DNA from 3 places in the Iodobacter fluviatilis genome. Region 3 is predicted to be linked to each of the others. Evidence: predicted binding sites of a transcription regulator. Region 3 holds the regulator's gene; each other region holds the start of a gene.
The links. The regulator sigma-54, encoded in region 3, starts transcription at its own class of promoters, with help from an activator protein. The targets are predictions, from matches to a motif close to CTGGCACGCTTCATGCTT.
Positions count from the first base shown of each region.

Region 1: the regulator sigma-54 is predicted to act here: its motif matches at 1,406-1,423, upstream of glnL (nitrogen regulation protein NR(II)).
Region 2: the regulator sigma-54 is predicted to act here: its motif matches at 3,027-3,044, upstream of C1H71_RS11615 (flagellar hook-length control protein FliK).

Region 1 is NZ_CP025781.1:2,865,872-2,871,018, forward strand. It holds gene ntrC (nitrogen regulation protein NR(I)) at 1-270, opposite strand, end outside; gene glnL (nitrogen regulation protein NR(II)) at 316-1,368, opposite strand; gene C1H71_RS12705 (DUF4124 domain-containing protein) at 1,549-2,028, opposite strand; gene C1H71_RS12710 (SelT/SelW/SelH family protein) at 2,430-2,723, opposite strand; gene C1H71_RS12715 (HAD family hydrolase) at 2,723-3,343, opposite strand; gene C1H71_RS12720 (MATE family efflux transporter) at 4,019-5,147, opposite strand, start outside.
Region 2 is NZ_CP025781.1:2,600,375-2,605,521, forward strand. It holds gene flhA (flagellar biosynthesis protein FlhA) at 1-1,607, opposite strand, end outside; gene flhB (flagellar biosynthesis protein FlhB) at 1,794-2,930, opposite strand; gene C1H71_RS11615 (flagellar hook-length control protein FliK) at 3,089-4,210, shown strand; gene C1H71_RS11620 (flagellar basal body-associated FliL family protein) at 4,394-4,930, shown strand; gene fliM (flagellar motor switch protein FliM) at 5,073-5,147, shown strand, end outside.
Region 3 is NZ_CP025781.1:2,130,061-2,135,207, forward strand. It holds gene lptB (LPS export ABC transporter ATP-binding protein) at 1-418, shown strand, start outside; gene C1H71_RS09585 (RNA polymerase factor sigma-54) at 419-1,795, shown strand; gene hpf (ribosome hibernation-promoting factor, HPF/YfiA family) at 1,820-2,146, shown strand; gene C1H71_RS09595 (PTS sugar transporter subunit IIA) at 2,252-2,725, shown strand; gene hprK (HPr(Ser) kinase/phosphatase) at 2,706-3,650, shown strand; gene rapZ (RNase adapter RapZ) at 3,647-4,495, shown strand; gene C1H71_RS09610 (NusG domain II-containing protein) at 4,569-4,928, shown strand; gene C1H71_RS09615 (Gx transporter family protein) at 4,903-5,147, shown strand, end outside.

The sequences.
Region 1 (5,147 bases), 740 kb from region 3:
CGATACGGCGCTATCTAAATCTGAATGTGCCGTCATGATAATGACGGGTAAATCGGGCCAATCTTGCTTCACAATATCTAAAAACTGTAATCCAGATTCGCCAGGCATGCGGATATCACAAACGATGGCTTGTGGCTGTTCTTGGGTGAGTTTTGCTAGCGCTTCGGTGGCTGAGGCAAAGCTAGCATGCGAGATATTTTCGCGTGCTAAGGCCTTTTCAAATACCCAACGAATCGATCGGTCATCATCAATAATCCAAACAGCACTCATGGGGTTTCCTTTTGTTGCTTGTTATTTATTGCTGTGTAACATCAGTTAATGCGCTTCTTGCCAGCCATTAAGCGGCAGCAGCAGGCTAAAGCAGGTTAGGCCAGGACGGCTTTCAAATTCAATGGTGCCGTGGTGCTGGATAACAAAGGTGTGCGCGAGGTGCAGGCCGATACCGGTGCCGCCTGGTCGGCCAGAGACCAATGGATAAAACAGCGTTTCTTTTAGGGAATTAGGAATTCCCGGTCCGTTATCAATAATTTGAATTTGTAAGGCTAGCGGAAAGCGGCGGCGATTGAGCGTGACCTGGCGTGCAATCCGCGTACGCAAAAAAATCTCGCCTACACCCGCCATCGCTTGTACGGCATTGCGGACAATATTAAGCACCGCTTGAATCAGTTGCTCTTGATCGGCGATCAGGCTAGGTAGGCTGGTATCGTAATCGCGCTTTACCGATAGGCCATTGGGCGTTTCGGCAAGGACTAAGCTGCGAACACGTTCTAATACCTCATGAATATTTAGCTCGGTGAGCTTAGGCAGACGATGTGGAGTAAGTAAGCGATCCAGTAGCCTTTGTAAGCGCTGAGACTCTTCGATAATCACTTGGGTGTATTCTTTTAGGGCAGGGCTAGTTAGCTCTACAGAGAGCAATTGCGCAGCTCCACGAATACCACCTAAGGGGTTTTTTATTTCATGGGCAAGATTGCGAATCAGCTCGCGATTGGCTTGTTGTTGCGCTTGCAAGCGTGCTTCATTCACAATTTTTCGCTGTTGATCCATTTGCCGAATTTCAACCAACGCCGCCGCTGCACTGTTTTCGATAGGGCTGGCGGTGAGCGTGACATACACATCGCCGTGCGTGGTGGCTAGCAAAAGCTCGTGCTCGGTGATGCTGATGTTTTCTGTGCAGGCAGTAATCACCGCACTGACAATGGGGCTGTGCGGCTCTAAGCATGCTGATAATGTCATGCCTATATCATCTTGGCGTAGGCCTAACAGATCAGTGGCAGCAGGGTTGACGTAAACCAGCGTGCTGTCTGTAGCAACGGCAATGACAGCATCATCCAGAAACTCAAGACCAGAGAAGGCGGTATGGCACATGGTGGCTTGTCTCTGCAGAAGATTATCTATGGGACTCTAGCAATTTGCGGGCCAGCAAGGTGATGATACGAGTTCGCTAGTATGGGCCCCTTTACTGGTGCTAAGACCTATAAGCATACAGCAGCAATGCACCAGTGTGGTGCATTGCTGCTGTGGATGGTGCGTAGATTTGTGTAAGGTTTAGCGCAAGCGGCTAATTTCGGATTGTAAGGCGCTGATATTTTTCTCATGCAGAACCATGTTATTGCGGATGCGGCCCATTTTTTCTACATACTTTTGCGGGCTGGCTTTTTCTTCGGCAGATCTAGTGCTTTCAGCTTCTGAGAGTTGGCGGCGCGCATCGGTGAGTCTTTTTTGCTCACTCGCTAGCTCTTCATTAAGAATAAGCTGGCGGTTACTATCACGGCTTTTTTGCGTGGCAGCATCCACGCGTGGAAAGTTACCTGGAGTTGCCGTTTGTGGGCGGCGCTCCTTAGGGCCTGCGTTGCCATGCGAGCGAGGGGCAGGAATCAAGGCTCCTGGCTCGACCAAGATGCGTTGTGCATTGCGCATGGGGATATTAGAAAACGTGACATTGCCGTGTTCGTCCACATACTTGTAGATATCGGCGTGAGCCAGTGGGGCAAAGCAGGCAAGGATAATGAGTAGGTACTTAAGCATGGGCATAACTTAACACAGACAGGTTTAAAGTAGTTTAGTAAGTCGCTTAGCATTGGCTGGCTAGTGCATAACAAAACTGGGTTGAGGTACGATCTAATTTAAGAATAAATACAATGCATTATGATTGCTAGGGTCTGTTGACGTTTCATTCACGGCTGCGTTTGGCCCAGTTTTGGGGCTGAACAAGGAGAAAATGGCGACATGATACGAGTACCATGAGCGATTTTTAACTTTTGTTCCGCCCCTAAAATGGGCTAAACCCGAAGGGCTGAGCCGGGAAAGGGCCATTCACTGCGTGATGCTCCTCGACAATAACCCGTTATTGCCTTCGTCACATGCCTTGTGCCTAGCCGTTTTCCGGCTCAGCGCAATGGCGAATGAAACGCCAACAGGCTGCTAGGCTAATTGCGCCTAGCATCACTATGGCCCAAGGGTTTTTCTGGGGCTATTAAATCTCGGATGCGCTGTTTTAATTCTTTAGACTCCGGAAAACGCCCCTCGATTCTTCTATCCCAAATAATGATATCCATACACTGCACAACAAATAGGCCTCCAGTGCCTGGTTGCAGGGCCACTTCTCCGACCTCATCCGCGAAGCTTGATAGCAACTCTTGAGCAAGCCACGCTGAGCGTAGTAACCAATTGCATCGGGTGCAATATAAAATACTGATTCGGGGTTTAGTGATTGGCGTCATTAAAATTTTAAACCTAGTTGCTGGAGTTGCTTTGCGGTTTCATTGGCGTTGGTATGGTGAATACCATGCCAACCCAGTTGGCTTGCTGCGTGGGCATTTTTGGCGACATCGTCAATAAACACCAGCTCATTAGGCTGCAAGCCTGTTAAATGGATGCGCTCAAACATCGCTTGATAAATGGCCGGATCAGGTTTGATTAAGCCTAAGCGCCCAGATACCACAATATCTTTAAAGCGGTGCAGTAGCGGAAAGTGCTCCCAAGCATAGGGAAAGGTTTCATCTGACCAATTAGTTAGGCCGTAGAGTGGAATATTAGCTGATTCTAATCGCTCCATCAGTGCTACGCCATCAGGTAAAGTGCCTCGTAGCATTTCATTCCAGCGGCTATAAAATGCCGCGATCAAATCACTGTACTCGGGAAACTCGGCCTGTTTGATGGCGATTGCATCAGCCCATGTGCGGCCACGGTCTTGCTCAATATTCCATTCGCTATTGCAAACGTGACTGAAGAAGAATTTTCGCTCTTTTTCATTATTGATTAGCTTGCGATAAAGATAATCGGGATTCCAATCAAATAATACACCACCAAAATCAAAGACAACGGCTCGAATGGTCATCATCATCGCTCAAGGCAAACGCAAGAGGGGATATTCTACCTCTTGCGTTTGCCTTGATGCGGGTTAATCGTTGATTTATAGAGAGAATAGCGACAAGTACCATTTACCGTCATAAATCAGTACTAGCAGCCTGTCGGGCTTAGCATCAGTCAGCTGCAAAATCACCTGATCGGCCTATATTTCACCAGATTTTTGACCAATAACTCGTTATTGGTGCTGCAAATCCGGCAAAATCTGGTTTCGATCATGCGATTTTTCGCTTCGACCGTCTAAGTCCGACAGGCTACTAGGGTTAAAATTTGCGTTAACGATGTGCTAAGCGGGTGGGTTTAATTGCGAGGGTCTTTTAACGCCGTACTGCCCCAAAAAGGCAGCCAACCCGAAGGGCTGATTCGGGAAACGGCCATTCACTGCGTTATGCTTCTCGGACATAACGTGTTATTACCTTCGTCGCATGCCTTGTGCCTGGCCGTTTCCCTGCTCAGCGCAATGGCGAATGAAACGTCAACAGACGCTAGCAGCCTGTCGGGCTTAAGACTGATCTATTACGGAAAAGCCGGATTTGGCCATATTTCACGCATTTTCTCGTTGAATAGCCAGCTATTCGCCTCAAAAACCCGCGAAATCTGTCTCAAACCGGTCTTTCCCTCGCTACGATCGCTTAAGTCCGACAGGCTGCTAGGCACATATAATTTTTAACCGCCTTAGCTCACGCCATAATACCCAGCTAATCATGATGCCGATGGCAACATTTACCACGGGTAGCGCGGTGTACACGCCGTTCACTCCCCACCATTGTGGCATTAGCCATAGCGCTGGAATCAATACCAAGGTTTTACCTAGGGTGCCAAATAACGATAAACGTGTGAGCGCCATGGCTTGTAAACCAATTACCCCTACAATAATTACCCCATCAAAAGGCAGGGCGAAGAGGTGTAGCTGTAAGGCTTGGCTTGCAGAGCTAATCAACGTCTGATCTTGTCCTGCGTACAGGGTGGCGATCGCTTGCGGGAAAAACTGCACCAATGCCAGCAGTACAAAGCTAAGTAATAAGCTGACTTTTAACCCATAGCTTAGCGTTTGCGCCAGCCTTTGCTGCTGCCCAGCGCCGGTGGCATGGCTTAATATGGGCTGCATGCCAAGTGCTAAGCCGTGTACCAGTAATATAAAAACGGCCTCGGTATAACCCGCCACGGCGTAAGCGGCTATATCAGCACCCTTGCCATATTTTAATAATTGATAGTTATGGGCTAACAAGAGGAAGGCGAGGTTGAGCTCCATCAGTAAGCTAGAAAAACCCAGCCCCAGCATTGATGGCATACTTTGCCAGTGCGGGCGCAGATCGGCCAGACTCATGCGTAAGTTCGCGTAGCGGCTAAAGAAATAAACTAAGCCAGACAATGTAATTAAGCCTTCAATGAGTAAGGTGGCGCTTGCTGTCCCAGCCAAACCCCAACCAAGCTGCACCACAAACAAGTAATTGAGCGCGATATTGCTTAATGCACCAGCGGTGACCAAAGCGGTGACAAGTTTAGGGCGGCCATCATTGCGCAGTAAGTAAATCACCGCCATTTGCCCAATGGTTACCATGCCGCCCCAAAGCATCAGCGATAAATAGGAGCGGGCTTCTAGCAGCACCGCTGGATCATGATCTGCATTAAGCAGCCTTAATATGCTTTCCTGCTGGCTAATGCCAATCACAGGCAGGGCGATGCCGAGCGCCGTAATAATTAAAATGGTATTGGACAGTGCTTGCCGTGCTTGTTTGATTTTGCCTGCACCTTGCAGCATTGAGATACGCGTAGCC
Region 2 (5,147 bases), 470 kb from region 3:
GGAATAATTTTGGGCACTAAATCTTCCAGTAATTTTGGCGCTTCCTTACCAAAATGCTCCAGCAATTGCTGGACTTCTTCGCGGCCTAAAAGTTCGGCAGAGTGGCTTTGTAAAATATTAGAAATATGCGTCGCCACCACGGTGGCAGCATCTACCACCGTATAGCCAAAAGCTTGCGCCTGATCGCGCAAGCTGGCGTCAATCCAAACGGCGGGAAGGCCAAAAGTAGGGTCTTGGGTTGGCGTGCCGGGTAATTGGCCAATCGCATTACCGGGGTTAATGGCTAGCCATTGACCAGCAAATGCTTCACCAGTACCTACATCCACCCCTTTGAGCTGAATACGATATTGATTAGGCTTAAGCTCCAAATTATCGCGGATATGCACGGAGGGCACTAAAAACCCCAGCTCCTGTGCAATTTTTTTACGAATGCCGCGAATACGGCGAAGTAGTTCACCATCTTGGTTACGGTCTACCAAGGGAATCAGCCGGTAGCCGACCTCTAAGCCAACTGGATCAACAGGTTGCACATCGTTCCAACTGACCTCTTGCAAGGGTGGAGTGGGCGCTGCGGCAGGGCCGGCGGCTCCGGATTGGCCCGGTGCACCTCCCCCGCCCGCTACGCCTGCGCCTTGTAGTGCGAGTGCAGTTTTCTTTTGGTCGATCTGCCAGCCTATCCCCGCCAAAATGGCGGCCATTAGTAAAAACGCCGTGTGCGGCATGCCAGGGATCACCCCTAAAATACCTAGTACCGCCGAGGTAACATAGAGTACTTGTGGCTGTGAAAACATTTGCCCTAAGATTTGCTCAGATAAATCTTCACCATCACCAACCCGCGAAACCACAATACCGGCAGCAACCGAGATAATCAGCGATGGAAGCTGGGCAACTAAACCATCACCAATGGTAAGCAGAGTGTAGGTTTTTCCAGCTTCGGCAAAGGGCAGATCGTGTTGCGCCATGCCCACAATCAAGCCGCCGATGATATTGATCACCATGATCATAATCCCAGCCACCGCATCCCCACGCACAAACTTAGAAGCACCATCCATAGAGCCAAAGAAGGTGGCTTCTAAGGAGATTTCGGTACGACGGCGTCTTGCTTCTTCTTCGCCAATCATGCCGGCGTTCAAATCGGCATCAATCGCCATTTGTTTACCCGGCATAGCATCAAGGGTAAAGCGGGCAGATACTTCAGCAATTCGCCCAGCACCCTTGGTAATCACCACAAAATTAATAATGGTGAGGATAATAAAACCGATCACGCCCACAGTTAAATTATCGCCAATGAGGACGTGGCCAAAGGCTTCAATCACCTTACCAGCCGCATCGGCGCCGTTATGGCCTTCGGTGAGCACCAGTTTGGTAGACGCCACGTTGAGCGAGAGTCGCAGTAGTGTTGTAAACAGCAAAATCGTTGGGAAACTAGAGAATTCGAGCGGCTTACGGGTGTAGAGCGCCACCATCAGCACGATGATGGATATAGCGATGTTAAAAGTAAAGAATAAATCGAGCGCAATGGCAGGCAGCGGCAGAACCATCATGCCGAGAACCATCAGTACCAGCGCGGGGCCAGCGAGCTTGCTGTAATTAAAAGTGCGCCACATAGGGCTTTAAATTCTCTTTATTTGATTCAAAAGCTGGGGAGGGGGTTCATTCCCCCATACAGAAAATAAACGTAACGACTCGTTAAATTTTGTAGCGCATAAAAGTATGTTGAATAAGAACGTAAGCTACACTTGCGGCTATGTACACGAGGTTCAATGCTCTTCGGTTGAGATTATAAAGCGGTCTTAGACTTCGCCCCCTGGATCTAAATCACTGGGTACAGGGAGCTCGGTTGATAGATTTGGCTCTTCGCCGCCAAAATTTTGCCAGTGCTTAAGCTGATAGATATAAGCCAGTACTTCTGCCGCAGCAGTATACAACGCGGCAGGGATCTCTTCTCCAAGTTCAGCATGGTGATAGAGCGCACGGGCAAAAGGCGGGGTGCGGACAATCGCTACTTTATGCTCTTTACCTAGCTCGATAATTCGTTCTGCCAGCAAAAAAGCGCCTTTAGCCACAATCTTGGGCGCACGCATGGATTCGGTATATTGCAAGGCCACGGCAAAGTGAGTTGGGTTGGTGACAATCACGTTGGCTTTTGGAATCTCGCTCATCATGCGCTTTCTGGCTGCTTCATGTTGTAGTTGACGAATCTTACCTTTAATTTCAGCCGAGCCCTCGGCATCTTTGCCTTCTTGCTTTACTTCTTCTTTAGTCATGCGCAAGCCCTTGTAATAATCCCAGAGCTGATAGGGCGCATCAATCGCAGCTAAAATAGCTAAAGAGCTGATCACCAGTAGCAGGGTGTGCTGAACCATTTTCCACATATAGGGCATGCCAATTTCGAGTGGCATGGTAATCAGCTGGATAAATTCTTCTCTTTGCCCCCATAACACCCACGCCGCCACGCCGCCAATCAGGCTGGATTTAAGAATGGTTTTTGTCATTTCAACGATGCTTTTTAGTGAAAACATCCGGCCTATCCCATTCATGGGATTCATTCGGGCAAAGTTGGGCGTTAAAGCTTCAACGGTAAATAGCCAGCCACCGATCAATACTGGCGTGATAATCGCCATCAGGGCGCAGGGTAAAATAATCGGTAGGCAAGCCATTAAGGCTTTTTGCGCTGAGCCAGTAAAATGCAGCAGCATTTGATTAGGGTCGCTAATGGTGGTTCGACTAAAGCTGAGCTCGGCAATGAAAATAGCTTTTAAAGTGCCGAGTAATTCAGGCCCAAGCGAAATCAGCATGACGATGCCGGTCATTAAAATGGAGAACGTTGCTAATTCTTGTGAGCGCGGAATCTGCCCTTTACCTCGCGCTTCTTCTAAGCGCTTACTAGAGGCGGGCTCCGTGCGTTCTGCGTCTGAATCTTCAGCCATTATTTAATCCTCGCTGGCCGATTGAAAAGATAGACCAATTTACTCGGTGCAGAGAAAAGATGCAGCCAAGTGCGAGTTTACTGTGATTTATTCGGGCTGGCACTGCAATTGCTTAATCAAGTGCTATTAGCAATAAGCCCCTATCGAGGAGCCTCGTCATGGCGAGCAATCTCACTGTTGTAGCCAGTGCCCAAACTAGCCGGTCAACTGACCCTCGTGCTTCTGTCGCGATGGGGGCAGAGCCTGCTGCTGGGCAAACATTTGCTAAAACGCTAGAGCGGGAGGTGAGCTCTCGTCAGGAAGGCAAATCAGCTGAGTCTGAAAAACCAGCGCCCGCAAAAAAAGAAGAAAATACCGGCGAAGATGAGCAAAAATCCCAAGCAAACAGCGCGCAAGCTGCTCAGCCATGGTTGGCCATGCTGCAGGTGCAAGCTCTGGCTCAAGCCAGTGCGTTGAGTAATGTTGCTAAGCCAGATGGCGATAAAAGTTTTGTGGGCCTTGATCTCACTAAGCTGGGTAAGGGCTTGTTGAGCGGCGAAGACGGCGAGGGAAATGGATTAACGGCCTTAGGGCAGACTGATCTAAACCCTAGCCAAGCTTTGGCAGGTGATATTAACGCGGCAAAATTTGCCTCTTTACGGCAGAAAGCGGCCGGTGATGCCAATGGCTTTACCGCGCCAGAAGAAGACTTTGCAGCTCTTTTGGCCGTATCTAAAGAAAATGCGCCGTTGCTTAAAACAGAAGCTGCACCCGTGGTGGCCTTGCACACTCCTGTTGCAGAGGCTAAACCTGCTGGGCCTACACATACCGTGGCAGAGCCGGTGGGTAGCTCACGTTGGGGCGATGCGGTTGCGCAGCGGGTATCAATGATGTTGCAAGATAAGCATCAGCAGATTGATATGCAGCTTAATCCACCGCATCTTGGCCCAATGGAAGTGCGTTTAACCATGTCGGGAGAGCAAGCGAGTGTGGTGTTTAGCTCGCAACATGCTTCGGTACGTGAGGCGCTTGCTGCAGCTACACCTAGGCTAACAATGTTGCTGGCTGACCAAGGTATTCAGCTGAGTAATGTGCAAGTTGCCTCTGATTCATTAAATCAACATGCCCAGCAACAGGCGCAGCAGCAAGCTAGTAGTCAACAGATGGAGCAGCAGCAGCATCAATCTAGATCGAGGCAATTTGCTGGAAATCTGACAGATAATTATAGCGATGGGTTGCCACGAGTGATGACGGATGTTCACGTACCTGTAGCGCGTAGCGGTCTAAATCTTTATGTTTAAACAAGGCGCGTCTTGTTGTTTTGCAGCAAGAGCAGCGCCTTACTCTCTGTTTGTTAATGCTTTTTAAGCTATAATCAAATGACTTAATTCCAAGGCCAGCGCCCCTCGCATTTTATTGGGGCGCTTTGTTCTGGTTTTTATTTTATTTTTTATCAAATATTTCAATCCATTCAAGGTGATGTCATGTCAGATGCCAAAGTGGAAGCCGCGCCTAAAGCGAAGAAAAATATTCTTTTATTTGCTGTGATTGGCTTATTAGTGGTCTTGTTAATCATTGTGGGGGGGGTGGCCGCGTTTTTGCTGACAAAAAGTAGCGATCCTGCTGCGGATGAAGTGGCGGCAGAAGCCACTGCACACGACGATGCAAAAAAGAAAAAGAAAGATCATAAAAAGAAAGAAGAGCACGCTGCTGTTTTTGAAAAATTGCCACAATTTACCGTTAACTTGCATTCGGAAGATGGCGATGGCATTTTGCAGACGGATATTTCTTTAGAACTGGGTGATCCAAAGTTAGCCGAAAAAATTAAAAGTTTGTCGCCTAAAATTCAAGGACAAATTAATAAGCTGCTTCGTGGTAAAACGATGGCAGAAGTAAAAGCACCCGACGGCACCGATAAGCTGGGTAAAGAAATTCGTGAAATGGTAAATAAAATTTTAGGGGCAGAGAGTGAAGATGAAGGGGTTATTTCAGTTAATTTCACATCATTTATTGTGCAGTAACTAAGTAAATAATTGATGCTGGGTAGATGGTGTGTTTACCCAGCATCAGCGAATGTGCTTTAGTTGCAAATATCTACAGCTCAGCCGAGTTGAATACAAATTATATTAAATAACGGGTAATAGTTTATCCGGGCTAAGGATTATGTCAGACGATATCCTTTCTCAGGAAGAGGTTGACGCGCTACTGCGTGGTGTGACCGGTGAAGACGATTCTTCC
Region 3 (5,147 bases):
GCTAGAGCTGCATTACAAAAATCGTGTTGAGATTGATGCCCGCCTTGACGAGCTGCTCAATGATTTGCATATTGCTCATTTGCGGGATGCTGGGGCAATGGGCTTATCAGGTGGTGAGCGGCGGCGGGTAGAAATTGCCCGTGCACTTGCGGCAAACCCACGTTTTATCTTGCTGGATGAGCCATTTGCAGGTGTAGACCCGATTGCAGTGATGGATATTCAACGTATTATTGGTTTTTTAAAGCAACGTGGAATCGGTGTGCTAATCACTGATCATAATGTGCGTGAAACCTTAGGTATTTGTGATCGTGCGTACATCATCTCAGAAGGTGCGGTGATGGCGTCTGGTGTTCCAAAAGATATTGTGGCTAATGAAAGTGTGCGTCGAGTGTATCTCGGTGAACATTTCCGTATGTAAATGAAACAAACCCTGCAGCTGCGGCTTTCCCAGCAACTTAACCTCACGCCACAATTGCAGCAGGCTATTAAGCTGCTGCAGCTTTCTACGCTTGAGTTTCAACAAGAGCTTGAACAGTATCTAAACGACAACCCCTTGCTGGAGCGTGGCGAGGAGGCCCCCGCAGGGGAAGCTGAGCAGCCCGAGCCGCAGTGGGAAATGGGCGGGGATGATGATGGTTTGCGCTGGGAAGGTACTAGTCATGGAAGCTCAGATGACGATAATGACTTCGACCCCGCCACCAATATTGCGCGTGATTTAGATTTACGTGAATACCTGCTGCAGCAAGCAGGTCTGCTGCAGCTGCCGCATCGGGATAAGTCTTTGTTGTTGATGTTGATTGAAGCTTTGGATGATGATGGTTTTCTTTCTCAGCCCTTAGATGAAGTCTATTCTCAGCTGCCAGAGGAACTTATCCAAGATTATGAACTCGAACTTGATGACTTGAAGATTGCTTTAATTCGCTTACAACATTTAGAGCCCTTAGGCGTTGGAGCTCGGGATACCGCCGATTCATTATGCTTACAGTTGCGTCAAAAACAGCCGAGTGCCGCTAAAGATTTAGCCTTGAAAATTGCCCAAAATTCACTCGATTTATTAGCTGGACGGGACTACACTAAGCTTAAACGAGCCTTTAAATGCGAGGATGCTGAGTTAAAAGCTGCGCAAGAATTGATTGTAAGTTTAAACCCAAGGCCGAGTGCACAGTGGTCTGTAACCTCACCAAGATATGTAAGCCCTGATGTGGTTGTGCAAAAAGTACGCGGGGTTTGGCGGGTTAGATTACACGATGCATCTATGCCAAAATTACGCGTTAACCGGCTTTATGCAGATATCTTACAAAAAGGCGATGGTGCTCATTTAGCGCGCGAGTTACAAGAAGCGCGTTGGTTGGTAAAAAGTGTGCAGCAGCGTTTTGATACGATTTTACGAGTAGCAACAGCAATTGTAGAGCGGCAGCGGGCATTTTTTGAGTACGGTGAAGTGGCGATGCGCCCTTTGGTGTTGAGGGATATCGCTGAAGAGCTCGATTTACACGAATCAACTATTTCTAGAGTCACCACGCAAAAATACATGTTAACGCCGCGTGGTTTGTATGAGTTTAAGTACTTTTTTGGTAGCCATGTAGATACGGACGCCGGTGGTGAATGTTCTGCAACCGCTATCAAAGCTTTGATAAAGCAGATGGTGCAGCAAGAAGATAAGAAAAAACCTTTAAGTGATAGCGTATTGGCAGAAGCATTATCCGCCCAAGGTATTGTGGTAGCGCGTCGTACCGTTGCTAAATACCGTGAGGCGTTGCAGATTTACCCAGTAAGTCAGCGCAAAAGTTTGTAAGGCCCCAACGGAAGGAGTAACCCTATGAATTTGAATATCAGTGGCCATCATCTTGAAGTAACCCCATCCATTCGTGAGTACGTGAACAGTAAAATGGAGCGGGTTATCAGGCACTTTGATAATGTGATTGACGTTAATGTCATCCTCTCCGTGGAGAAACTGCAACACCAAGTTGAAGCTACCGTTCATGTTCGCGGACGCGATATCCACGTTGAAGCAACGGATGAAAATATGTACGCAGCGATTGATTTTTTGGCAGATAAACTTGATCGTCAAGTTGTAAAGCACAAAGAAAAATCAATGGATCATCGCAACGAATCCATCAAACAGCATCAACCTAGCGCTGAATAAAGCGATTTCTTTCACCTTAGCGGGAACCGGTTTAATCGGGTTCCCGTTTTTGTTTTCAAGCTACGGCGCTACAATAGCTGTCGTCCTTGTTTTGGTCTGCCTACAATGAGTCTGATCGCCCAAATTCTGCCAAGCGGCAATGTCTTCCTCGATATGGAAGTCGGCAGCAAAAAACGTATTTTTGAACAAGTAGGGATTCTATTTGAAAATAGCCACGGCATTGCCCGTAGCGTTATTTTTGATAGCTTGTTTGCTAGAGAAAAACTCGGTTCCACCGGCCTTGGTCAAGGCGTGGCTATTCCACACGGGCGTATTAAGGGCCTAAAAGAAGCAACCGGTGCTTTTGTGCGTTTAGACGAGGCCATTCCTTATGATGCGCCCGATGGCAAGCCAGTCTCCTTAGTGTTTGTCTTGCTCGTACCTGCACACGCTACCGATCTGCACTTACAAATCTTGTCTGAATTAGCTCAGCTTTTTTCAGATAAAGTATTGCGTGAGGGCTTGCTGGCAGCAACGGAGCCAGGGCAAATCTGGAAGTTAATCAGTACTTGGGAGCCTTATGCCACAGATTTCAGTTAGACAACTTTTTATTGATAACGCCGAAAAACTGCGCCTAACCTGGGTTGCAGGGCAATCTGGCGCTAATAATCTGTTATCTAATGACGCGTCGGAGCAAAAACCGACCTTATCTTTGGTAGGTCACCTGAATTTTATCCACCCCAACCGCATTCAGGTGCTTGGGGTGGCAGAAACGGTTTATTTGCTGCAGCTTAGCGTTGAGGCGCAAAGAGAATCACTCGATCGATTGTTCTCAAATGAAATGGCGGCGGTGATTGTGGCTAATGGCCAGATTGTGGGCGATTGCCTGCGCGAAGCTTCCGAGCGCTTTCATGTGCCGCTGCTCACCTCCCCTGAGCAATCTCCCTATTTGATGGACGTGTTGCGCTATTACCTATCAAAAGCGCTGGCGGTTTCGACTCACCTGCACGGGGTGTTTTTGGATGTGCTCGAAGTGGGTGTACTGCTGACGGGTGAATCATCGATGGGTAAGAGCGAGCTGGCGCTGGAGCTGATCTCGCGTGGGCATGGCCTAGTGGCCGACGATGTGGTTGAGGTGTATCGCACCAATCCAGAAACGCTGGAAGGGCGTTGCCCGCCCATGCTGCGCGATTTTCTAGAAGTGCGCGGAATTGGCGTGTTGAATATCCGCACTATTTTTGGTGAAACGGCGGTTAGGCCGCGTAAAACCTTAAAGCTGATTATGCATTTGGCCAAGGCGGGAGCAGAAAAATTAGCCCCGATAGATAGGCTGCAAATGCAGGCGGCAACGCAGGATATTTTAGGCGTGCCGATTCGCAAATTAGTAATTCCCGTGGCGGCCGGTCGAAATTTAGCGGTATTGGTTGAAGCTGCAGTGCGAAATTATATTCTGCAATTACGCGGTATTGATTCAACACGCGAGTTTATAGAAAGGCATCAAAAATTTATGGAGATGGGTGAATGAGTCGCCAGCAGTTAATTTTGCTATCTGGCTTATCAGGTGCGGGTAAAAGCGTTGCACTTAAATCTTTAGAAGATTTAGGTTATTTTTGTATTGATAATTTACCTGCGCCTTTATTGCCGCAGACAGTTGCGTTGCTGGATGAGGATGGTTATCCGCAAGTCGCTATTTCTGTGGATGTGCGCAGCGCACATAACTTTGCCAGCTTCCCCAATCATCTAGAAGCCCTGTTTGAGTTTGGGCTAGACGTGCAAATGCTGTTTTTAGAAGCCAATAATGAAACGCTAGTGAAGCGGTTTTCTGAAACGCGGCGTAGCCATCCCTTATCAAGTGGTGAGTTAACGGTTAGCGAGGCGATCGCCTTAGAACGAGAGATGTTAGGGGCTTTTTCAGAAGTGGCCCATCGCATCGACAGCAGTGATTTATCCGCCAATCAGCTACGCAGCTGGATTCGTCAGTTTGTGGCTTTGGATCGATCCCAGCTTACCGTGATCTTTGAATCCTTTGGTTTTAAGCATGGCTTACCACTTGATGCTGATTTTGTGTTTGATGCCAGATGCCTGCCTAATCCTTATTACGACAAAGCTTTGCGCCCCCTTACGGGTAAAGATCAGCCGGTGATTGAATTTTTGCAGCGGCAAGCTGTGGTCGTGCGGTTTCAAGAGCAGATTAAAACCTTTATGCAGGCATGGCTGCCAGAGTTTGAGGCAGATAATCGCAGCTATATAACTGTGGCTATTGGTTGCACGGGCGGGCAGCATCGATCCGTTTATATCGCCGAACAATTGGCCAAACACTTTGCTGAGCATAGGCAGGTGTTGCTCAGGCACCGTGAGCAGCATGGCTAAAACAAAATGTGCTGCTGGCGTTGATTGCCCCCCTCGCTCGCTTATGGGGGAGGGAAGAGGGAATAATAAAATAATGCGGCCAGGTGACTGGCCGTTTTTTTGTCTAGCTTTGGCCTTGGTGGCCTACCTAGCCGCATGGAGCTGGCAGCAGGATGGTGCCACGCGGGTACGGGTCTACCAAGAGGGCAAAATCTTTGCTGAAGTAGATTTAAGCGCAGAGCGAAAGTTACAGGTAGCAGGCCCACTTGGAATGACTTCAATTGAGATTAAAGCGGGCCGAGTGCGAATTAGCGCCGACCCAAGCCCTCGCCAATATTGTGTGCGAATGGGCTGGTTGGATCAGGCGGGCCAAATGGCGATTTGCTTACCCAATCGAATTAGCATTGAGCTTTTAGGTGCTCGCCCTCATGACTTCGACAGCCTCAGTTACTGAAATCCGCCTTAAGCCCAGCTTGGACGATGTGCGTATTGCCCGTTATGCCGCGCTAGCCATTGCGCTATCGGTATTAGAGGCGGGCATTCCTTCGCCTATCCCTGGGATTAAACCAGGGCTGGCTAATATCATCACCTTGATTACTTTATGGCGCTTTGGCTGGCGGGATGCGGCATGGATTTGCCTGCTTAGAATTATGGGCAGTGCCATTGTCTTAGG